Regions from separate parts of the Methylobacterium sp. HMF5984 genome, predicted to be linked through region 3. Evidence: riboswitches for the same ligand, from Rfam matches in the RefSeq annotation. Region 3 holds a riboswitch; each other region holds the start of a gene.
The links. Region 3 has a riboswitch for cobalamin ahead of ACFZ8E_RS12860 (TonB-dependent receptor). Riboswitches for the same ligand answer to the same signal wherever they lie in the genome.

Region 1: linked by a shared signal. The riboswitch ahead of ACFZ8E_RS19940 (CbtB-domain containing protein) and the one ahead of ACFZ8E_RS12860 (TonB-dependent receptor) in region 3 are both predicted to bind cobalamin.
Region 2: linked by a shared signal. The riboswitch ahead of ACFZ8E_RS05545 (TonB-dependent receptor) and the one ahead of ACFZ8E_RS12860 (TonB-dependent receptor) in region 3 are both predicted to bind cobalamin.

Annotation. Positions count from the first base shown of each region.
Region 1 covers NZ_JBJFLN010000001.1:4,108,555-4,111,818, forward strand. The annotation lists gene cobO (cob(I)yrinic acid a,c-diamide adenosyltransferase) at 1-289, opposite strand, end outside; gene cobU (bifunctional adenosylcobinamide kinase/adenosylcobinamide-phosphate guanylyltransferase) at 286-813, opposite strand; cobalamin riboswitch at 881-1,162, shown strand; gene ACFZ8E_RS19940 (CbtB-domain containing protein) at 1,199-1,375, shown strand; gene ACFZ8E_RS19945 (CbtA family protein) at 1,398-2,147, shown strand; gene ACFZ8E_RS19950 (DUF1636 domain-containing protein) at 2,140-2,508, shown strand; gene cobW (cobalamin biosynthesis protein CobW) at 2,527-3,264, shown strand, end outside.
Region 2 covers NZ_JBJFLN010000001.1:1,184,375-1,187,638, forward strand. The annotation lists gene ACFZ8E_RS05545 (TonB-dependent receptor) at 1-2,120, opposite strand, end outside; cobalamin riboswitch at 2,456-2,664, opposite strand; gene ACFZ8E_RS05550 (App1 family protein) at 2,749-3,264, opposite strand, start outside.
Region 3 covers NZ_JBJFLN010000001.1:2,655,191-2,658,454, reverse strand. The annotation lists gene ACFZ8E_RS12860 (TonB-dependent receptor) at 1-1,832, opposite strand, end outside; cobalamin riboswitch at 1,951-2,165, opposite strand; gene ACFZ8E_RS12855 (DUF2778 domain-containing protein) at 2,234-3,264, opposite strand, start outside.

The sequences.
Region 1 (3,264 bases), 1.5 Mb from region 3:
AGGTGAAGCCTTCGCCCATCGCGTGCCACGCGACCCGGTCGCCGAAGGTCCTCAGCGCATGCGCCTCGCCGGTGTCCCACGCGCCCTTAATGAACTGCACCACGCCGACCCTGTGGCCGCGCCCCAGCATGCGGAGCGCCAGGCCCAGCGCCGCCGTGGTCTTGCCCTTGCCGGGTCCGGTGTTGACGATGAGCAGGCCCTTCTCGATCGTCTTGGCCGCGACCTCGGCGTCCTGCACCGCCTTGCGCTTCTCCATCTTCTCGCGATGGCGTTCGGCGTCGTCGGTCATGGCGTTCCATGCGGTTTGATGACGAGCGGCAGCCCGGCGACCGTCAGGACGACGCGGTCGCACTCGGCCGCGAGGCTCTGGTGGAGGCGTCCGGCCGCATCGCGGAAGCGGCGGGCGAGCGCATTGTCGGGCACGATCCCGAGGCCGACCTCGTTCGACACGAGGACGAGCGGCCCGTGCGCTTCCCGGCAGGCACTGCGGAGCGCCGCCGTCTCGGCGTCGAGGTCGGCATCGGCAAGCAGCAGGTTCGTCAGCCACAAGGTCAGGCAATCAACCAGCACCGGCCCCGGCGCCTCGGCGATCGCGGCGGCCAAAGCGTTCGGCACGTCCCGAGTGATCCAGTCGCCGGAGCGCCGCGCTCGGTGGAGGGCGATGCGCGCGCGCATCTCGTCGTCCCAGGCCTGTGCCGTGGCGAGGTAGAGCCACGGGCCCGGCACCGCCTCGATCAACCTCTCGGCGTAGGCGCTCTTGCCCGAGCGCGCACCGCCGAGCACGAGGGTCGTCCGAGGCGCGGCCTGCTGCATGGCTGGAACCCATGCCCCAACCCCTGTGCGCCCGTCAAAGCCTCCGTTGTGCGGGGAGACCGGACAGGCTATGGCTGGACGCGACGGTGCCCCGGAGACGGGGTGAAAAGGGAATGCGGTGAGGGGAAACCCGATGCCGCGGCTGCCCCCGCAACTGTAAGCGGCCAGGGTCCCCACGGCGATCCGAGCTTCGTTGAACCGACCTGTCCGAGATGGGACTGCGTTGCGGATCGAAGCCCGGAACGCCGTGGGAGCCCTCAGCTCCTGCCTTCGGCCACCGATGTTTCGGGAAGGCGGCAGGCGCTGCGATCCGCGAGCCAGGAGACCTGCCGTCCCCCGCGCTTTCTCGAACGCCGCCGGCGGGGCGGCCGGAGATGTTGTCGACATGACCACCCAGACCCTCACCCAGACCGGCACCCGCGCGAACGAGGGCTTCGTCGCCATCGTCGCCGCCGCCATGCTCGGCCTCGGGCTCGTGTTCCTCGCCGGCTTCTCGCCGGCCTCGGCGCTGCACAACGCGGCGCACGACTTCCGGCACACGCAGAACTTCCCCTGCCATTGACCGCCTGAACCCAGGCGTTCCCATGCTCATCCGGCTCCTGTCGGCGGCGCTCGCCGCCGGCTTCCTCGCGGCCGTCCTTGTGACGGGGCTCGAGCTCGCGCTCACCTCGCCGCTGATCATCGCCGCCGAGCGCTACGAGACCCAGGCCGCTCCCGGCGCCGCCGCCTCGGCGGCCCCGCTGGCCGGGCGCCTGCCGATCGTGCTCGCCCATGCCGGGCACGACCACGACACCAAGGCCGAGCCGGAATGGCAGCCGGCCGCCGGCCTGCCGCGCATGCTGTTCACCGGGCTCGCGACCCTCGTCGGCGGCATCGGCTACGCCCTGCTCCTCGGCGCGGTGATGCTGGCCACCGGCCGCGAGCCGTCGCCCGAGCGCGGGCTCGCCTTCGCGGTCGCCGGCTTCCTCGCCGTGGCGCTTGCGCCGGCTCTGGGCCTGCCGCCCGAGCTGCCCGGCAGCGAGGCGGCCCCGCTGGCCGCCCGCCAGGTCTGGTGGGTGATGACGGCGTCGGCCACCGCGATGGGGATCTATCTCATCGCGATCCGCCGGGTGCCGATCACCATCCTCGGCGGAATCGTGCTCATCGTCGCTCCGCATCTGGCCGGTGCGCCGGAGGTGGCGGCGACGCCGTCCGAGCTTCCCGCCGGCCTCGCCGCGCAGTTCGCCGCGCGCTCGCTCGCCATCGCCTTCGTGTTCTGGGCGGTGATCGGCTTAGCCTTCGGGCGCGCCTGGCAGACCTTCGGCCCGAAGGCCGCGGCAGGCGCCCGTGGCTGACACGATCCTCTACGTCTGCACCACCTGCCGGATGGAGAGCGATGCGCCGGACGGCCCGCGCGCGGGCGCCCGCCTCTTCGACGCGTTGCGTGCGCTTCCCGCCCCCGACGGCGTGACGATCGAAGCGGTCGAGTGCCTGTCGGTCTGCAAGCGGCCCTGCACCGTCGCCGTGGCGGCGGAGGATCGCTGGACCTACGTCTACGGCGACCTCGACCCGGCGGATTCCGCACGCATCATTCTCGACGGCGTCGGCCTCTACGCCGGCACGCCCGACGGGATCGTGCCGTGGAAGCAGAGGCCGCAGGAATTCCGCAAGGGCGTCGTCGCCCGCATCCCTCCGTTTCCGCCGCGCGCGGCCTGAGCCATCGGCGAGATCCCCATGAGCATCGTCCAGAAGATCCCCTGCACCATCGTCACCGGCTTCCTCGGGGCGGGCAAGACGACGCTGGTGCGCCACGTGGTCGAGAATGCCGGCGGGCGCCGGCTCGCGATACTCGTCAACGAGTTCGGCGACATCGGCTTCGACAAGTCGTTCCTCGCCGCCTGCGGCATCGAGGGCTGCACCGAGGATTCGATCGTCGAGCTTCCCAACGGCTGCATCTGCTGCACCGTCGCGGACGACTTCATGCCGGCGATGACGGCTCTTCTCGATCGCCCGAACCCGCCCGAGCACATCCTGATCGAGACGTCCGGCCTCGCCCTGCCCAAGCCCCTGGTCCAGGCGTTCCAGTGGCCGGCGATCCGCTCGCGGGTGACCGTCGACGGCGTCGTCGCGGTCGTGGACGGGCCGGCGGTCGCGTGGGGCGCCTTCGCCGAGGACCCCGAGGCTCTGGCCAACCAGCGCGCCGCCGATACGGCGGTGGACCACGACAACCCGCTCGAGGAGGTGTTCGAGGACCAGCTCCTCTGCGCCGACCTCGTCGTGCTCAACAAGGCGGATCTTCTCGACGCCGCCGGCCTCGCGCAGGTGCGGGCCGAGGTGGAGCGCCAGCTTCCCCGCGCGGTGAAGGTGGTCGAGACAGCCCACGGCAAGATCGACCCGCGGGTGCTGCTCGGCCTCCAGGCCGCCGCCGAGGACGACCTCGACGCGCGCCCCTCGCATCACGGCGCGGGCGAG
Region 2 (3,264 bases), 1.5 Mb from region 3:
CAGTTTGTGCCGACCCCGTCCACCGCGTTTCCGCTGATCGCGTAGACCTTGTCGAACAGGTTGAAGACGCGGAAGGACAGGCGCGAGGCCGGCGTGACCTGATGGTCGAGGCCGAGGTTGACCAGCCCGTAGGCCGGGCGTCGCGCGGTGTTGCCGAAATCGCTGAACACCTCGCCGACGTACTGGAACCCGACCCGTGCTTCCCAGGTCGGCGCGAAGGCGTAATTGAGCCAGAGGTTGGCGACCCGCTCGGGCACGTCGATCGGCCGGTTGCCGGCGTACGAAATCGTCGCGCCGTTCACGGCCTGGTCGAAGGAATCGTACTGCGCGTGCAGCAGGGCGAGGTTCGCGTCGACCCGCCAGAGCGGCGTGACCTGCAGCGAGAGCGCCGCCTCGACCCCGTAGGAGGATTGCCGGCCGACCTGCGTCGAGACGTTCGGCTGGCCCGGCACCGCCGAGATCAGGTTGTCCTTGACGATGCGGTAGCCGGCGAGCGTCCACTCGCCTCGGCCGTCCCAGAACACGCCCTTGGCGCCGAGCTCGACCTGCTCGCCGGTGGAGAGCTTGAAGCCGGCCAGCGATTGCGACAGCGTGATCAGGCTGTTCACCGGGTCCGTGGCGGTGGCGACCTGCGCATAGAGCGCGGTGTCCGGCGTCGGGTTGAACACCAGCCCGAAGCGGTAGCCGAGGCCCTGGAAGGACTTCTCGAACTGCGCGTTGCTCATCAGGTTCTCGCGCTGCAGGGTCGAGGCGTCGAACCGGACGCCGGACAGGAACGAGAGCTGGTCGGTGAGGATCAGCCGGTCCTCGGCGAAGACCGAGGCCTGGTCGGTGCTCGTCGCGTAGGCCGGGCTGGCGCGGCCGTTCAGCGGGAACGAGCCCGGGTCGTAATCCGTCAGCGGGACGCTGGTGACGAGGCCCGATCCGACGGTCGAGAAGTTGTTGATGTGCCGGAAGTCGATGTGGTTCACGTCGAAGCCGGCCAGGAACTCGTTGCGGAAGCCGAACAGCGTGCCCTTGAACGCGGCGTCGAACCGGTTCCCCAGCTGTTCCTGCTGGTGGTAGATTTCGGTGTAGTCGCTCCGGTCTACCAATCGCGTCGATCGGTTGAAGCTGTAGGTCTCGACGTCGAGCCAGTGGCGCCTGCTCTGCAGCCGGTAGGCGGTGTTGCGCACCGTGATGTCGGCGGTGGGCGTCCATTCCGTCTTGAGCTGGGTCCAGTTGTCCGCCCAGGTGATCTTGGCGTCGCGGACGTTGTAGTTCTTGAACCGGATGAAATCCGGGATGCGCCCGTGGACCAGCGGCGTGCCCCAGTAGCGCGCCGGCTCCTGATAGCCGAGGTCGTGGCTCAGGGTGAAGGCGAGGTCGGGCGTGGCCTGGAGCAGGATCGCGCCCGAGACCGCGAGGTTGCGGAAGTCGCCGTCCGGGCTGATCCAGCCGCCGGCGCGGTTGCCGCTGACGTTGAGGCGATAGGCCACCGCGTCGCCGATCGGGCCGCCGGAATCGAGGGCGAGCCGCGCGATGCCGTCCGATCCGACGCCGGCCCGCACCAGGTTGATGGACGTGAAGGTCGGCTTCTTCGTCACCACGTTGATGACGCCGCCGATCGCCCCGTCGCCGTAGAGCACGGAGGCCGGCCCGCGCAGCACCTCGATGCGCTCGACGTTCCAGGTGTCGAACGGGAAGGTCACCGTGTTGGCGCCGACGAACAGCCGCGTGCCGTCGTAGAGCTGCTGGATCGAGTTCGGCCCCGAGAACCCGCGGCTGGTGAAGGCGCCGTTGCCGTTGCCCGGCGAGGCGATGGTGGTGATGCCGGTGGCGTTCTGCGTCACGGCGTCCGCGATCGTGTCCTGGCCGCGCAGCCGCGCGGTCTCGCCGGAGATGACGTCGACGCTGCCGGGGGTCTCCAGCGGCGTGAGGCCGAGGCGGCTCGCGCCGCGGTCGGGCGTGCGCAGGTTGAGGCCGACCGGCGCGGCGCGGCTCAAGCCGACGCCGTCGCCCGCGACCGTGAGGGTGTCGAGCACGACGCTCGCCGATTCGCCGGCGACCGGCTGGGCGCCGGCATCTCGCGGCGGAGCGAGGATGACGAGCGCCGTGCCGGCGAGGAGCGGGCAGCGCATCGCGCGCCCGAGGGAACGAGCGGTTTGCAGAAGAACGAGCATGGATCGGATTCGGCTCTATCGGCGCGACGCGACGGCCTGCCCGACCCTCCATCTACATCGAATGTAACAATGTTACAATTAGGCGATCGGCCGAACGCGGCTCGGCCGCCGGCGCACGGATGCCGGGCGGCTTCCTGTGCGTCGTTCGGCGCGGGTCTCGCGGTGGGCAAGGGCATGGGAGGGACGTGCGGACGCGTGTGGTGGCACGTCACCGCGAACGAGGCCGCCCCGCATGCGCCGCGCGGGCCCATGCGTCTCGACACCCGTCGAGGCACCCCGCCCGACGCGTTTCGCGTGTGACCACGACTGACGGCAGGTCTCCTGGCTCGCGGGTCGCTGCCCCTCATCGTCTTCCCAGGCGCCGTGACCCAGTGACGTGTTGATGGAGGCTCGCCGCTTACAGTTGCGGGGGCAGCCGCGGCATTGGAAAGGCTCCTCGGAGCCTCGTCCTCACCGCGTTCCCTTTTGATCCCCGAGGGGAACCGTCCCCGCCAAGTGGCTTCCGCGGTCCCGAAGAGTCAACGGCCGGAATCACGCTCCTGTGAAGTGTGACCCGGCGGCGACAGCGACGGCGCGCACGGTGACGCTAGGTCGAGATATGCGATCCGTCCTGCGCCGACGCCTCGACGACGACGCTCGGCGGCAAGGTTCCTCCGGCGCCGCCGAGGACGGAGCCGAGGTCGCCCGGCAGGGCGGTCTCCGCGGTCAGCTCCGCCGGCTCGCCGCCGGCCGCGTGCTCGTCCGCCACCAGGGCGACCGCGCCCGGTGCGATCAGGCCGAGGCTCGCCGCGTGCCGGGCGATGGCGGTGCTGTCGGCGGCGATGACGAGGTGGCTGCCGGCGGCCGCGACGACCTGCGCCAGCGCCTCGATCTCGCGAATGCGGTCGGCGTCGCGCGACACGTTGCGGATGTAGACCGCCTTCACCCGGCCCGGATGGTCGGCGACGATCCGGCCGTAGACCTCCGGATCGTGCTGCCCGCTGTCGCCGATCAGCACGAACGGCAGGTCGCGATACAGCGACAGCATGTGGACGATCAGGGCGCGCTTGTGATCCTCCGCCCGGCGGGGGAGGGGGTGCTTCCACGACAGGCCCCATTCGCG
Region 3 (3,264 bases):
GCGATCGTGGTCGGCGCCTCGGGGATGCGGTTGCCGACCGGGTCGACGTCGGAGAAGCGGGCATTGGTGACGGTGAGGTCCCCCTCCAGCCTCAGCCACGGCGTCACCGCGTAGCGGTTGGTCCACTCGATGCCGAAGCGGCGGCTCGGCCGGCTCGGCTCCGTCGTGCCGGTGTCGCCCTGGAACAGGTTCTCCGACGCGAAATCGAGGCGGAACAGGGCCAATGCCGTCTCCAGCCCGGCGATCGAGCGGTTGCGGATGCCGACCTCGTAGCCGGTCGAGGGCACGAGGAAGGGCGAGCGCGCGATGTTGAAGAGGGGGCTCGCCGGGTCGACCGTCGCGGTCACGCCGCGCACGTCGTTCGAGTGGAAGCCGCCGCCGTAGTTCACGTAGAGCTCGGTGTCGAACCACGGCCCCAGCACCAGCCCGAGCTTCGGGTTGACGATGCCGTCCCGTGCCTTGCCGGAATTGGCCGCCGTGTCGGAGACCACGTCGCCGTAGTAGCCGTCGGCCCGGAAGCCGACGCTGGTGCGCAGCCAGTCGGTCCAGCGCACGCGGTTGTCGACGTAGAACGCCCCGCTCGCCTCCAGCACCCGGTCGTCGAGGACGCCCGTGCGGAACTGGCGGTTCGCGGTGTTGAACAGCCCGACGCGGATCGCGTCGGTGCGGGTCTGCACCCCGATCTCGTTCTCCATCGGATGCCCGAACAGGTCGCCTTGGAAGACGTGGCTCACCTCGCCGCCGCCGAGGATGCGCTGGTCGAGCTGGTGGAACTGGTCTCCGTTGACCGGATCGTTGAGGAAGTAGGTGAAGTCGTTGAATAGGTTGAGCTGCGAGCGGATGACGTAGGCCGAGGCCCGCGTGACGCCGGTGTCGTCGGTCATGCTCCAGCGGCCCGAGAGCGAGAACCGGCTGCTGTCGCCGCCGTCGGTCGGGTTCAGGGTGCCGAAGCGGCCGATGATCCCCTCCGACACCGCGCGCGATGCGATCTGGTTGGTCGCGGTCCAGCGGCTGGCATAGGCCATGCCGGTGACCGAGAACCCGTCGAGCGCCGTGCCCTGGCTGTAGCGCACCACGCCGTTCACCTTGCGCAGCGCATCCGGCACGTCCCACGGGCCGTCGTAGACCTGCGCCTCGCCCGCCACGAGCAGGTTGCCCTGGCCGAGGGGGGCCGAGGCGATGGTCAGCGCCCGCGCGTAGCCGAAGCTGCCGAACGCGGTCAGCGCGACGTTCTTGGCGACGGTGTCGAGGTAGTCGATCCGTACCGAGCCGGCCGAGGCGAAGTCGCCGTCGCGGACGAAGTACGGCCCCTTGTGGAACGCCACCGCGCCGACGAGCTCGGGGATCAGGAAGTTGATGTCGGCGTAGCCCTGGCCGTGCGCGTGCGTGCGCATGTTCACCGGTATCCCGTCGACCTCGATCGCGATGTCGGTGCCGTGGTCGAGGTTGAAGCCGCGCAGGAAGAACTGGTTGGCCTTGCCCTCCCCCGAATGCTGGGTGACGATCAGGCCGGGCACGGATTCGAGCACCTCGCCCGGCCGCGTGATCGGGCGGCTGTTGATCTCGGCGCCGGAAACGATGCCGGCGCTCGCCGCATCCACCGTCCGAAGCGCCCCGCCGGCGCCGATGGTGCCGCCGACGTAGCCGGCGCTCGCCGCCGCCCCGGCGGCGGGCCTGGGATCGTCGGCCGTCACGGAGATCTCGGCGAGGTTCGCCTCGGCCTCCCCGGCGGCGGGGCGCGCCAGCGCGGCCGGGCCCGAGAGGGCGGCGGCGCAGGCGAGAGCGAGCAGGGTTGGCGTTCGGAAGACGGGCGGGGACTGGGACGCGGACACGGGACCTCGGGCGACGCGGACGTGGCACGTCACCGCGAACGAGGCCGATCCACCGCTCCGTCCGTCGGACGGCCGGGGGCTTCGACACCCGCCGGAACACCCCGCCCGACGCGCTTCGCGTGTGACCACGACTGACGGCAGGTCTCCTGGCTCGCGGGTCATCGCCCGCCACCGTCTTCCCGGATGCGGCGCATCCAGTGACGTCCAGTGGTGGAAGGCTCGCCGCTTACAGTTGCGGGGGCAGCCGCGGCTTCGGGCAAGGCCCCGTCGGGCCCTCCCCTCACCGCGTTCCCTTTTGATCCTCGATGAGGAACCGTCGCGTGCAGGTTGCGTCGGGCGCCGCCGGCCCGTCAATCCGGCTTTCGGACGCCGTCGCCGGGTGTGGCCGATCGGTGACGGCGTCAGCGGCTCGCGGCGAAGCGGGCCGGGCCGTCGCCGCGGCCGGTCACCACGACGAGGCGGCGGATCTCGCCGCGCAGGAACGCCTGCAGGAAGCGGTCGTAGTTGCGGAAGGACACGCAGCCGTTCGAGGCGCCGCTCGGCCCGAGCATGTAGGTGTGGGCCAGCAGCCCGTCGCGGCCGTGGATCGCGGCGGCGCCGCCCACCGGGTTGAGGCGGATCGCCCGCACGCCGTGGAACAAAGCCTCGCGCTCGGTGAGGTCGTAGGTGCCCGGCGGGGTCGAGCCGCGCATCCGCAGGTGCACGAAGTCGGGATGGTCCATGCTGGCGCCGAGGCCGGAATGGGCTTCCAGCACCTCGCCGTTCGGCAGGCGGACGGTGCGGGCGGTGATGTCGTAGATCGCCGTGCCGGCGCCCGCGTCGGGGCCGGGGAACAGGCGGCCGCGCGACCGCTCCAGCCCGGGGCTCTCGAGGGCGGCGTAGGCCAAAGCCGGGCCCGAATCCTTCCGCGCGGCGAACAGCTCCTCGAAGAACGACGGCGTCTCGGCGGTGGGCGCCGGGACCGCCTCGGGCACCCGGCGCGGAGCGCGGCGCAGGGCGAGGCGCTGCGGCACGGGGGCGGCGATCAGGTCCGCCGGGCGGGCGACCGGCAGCGGCACGATCTGGGCCTGCCGCACGACCTCGGTGTCCCGCAGGACCTGGGTAACCCGCAGGACCTGCGTGTCCCGTAAGACCTGGTTTGCCCGCAGGGCCCGCACCTGCTCCACGACCTGGGCCTGCCGGCCGGTCTGCACCGGGGGCGCGGCTTCCGTCGAACGCGGCTCGGCGGCCGCGAGCGTCGCGACCGGCGGGGCGAAACGCGGCTCGGGCGGGGTGAGCGCGGCGCCGAGGGGCGCGCCCTGACGGTCCGCGCCGGCCTCCGGGCCCAGCATCGGCCGGGGATCGAACAGGGCGGCGAGGGCGGTCGACCCGGTGCTGCGGGCCTGGAGGCTCGCGACCTGCGGCACCGGCTCGGTCCCGCCGCCCGGCGGCA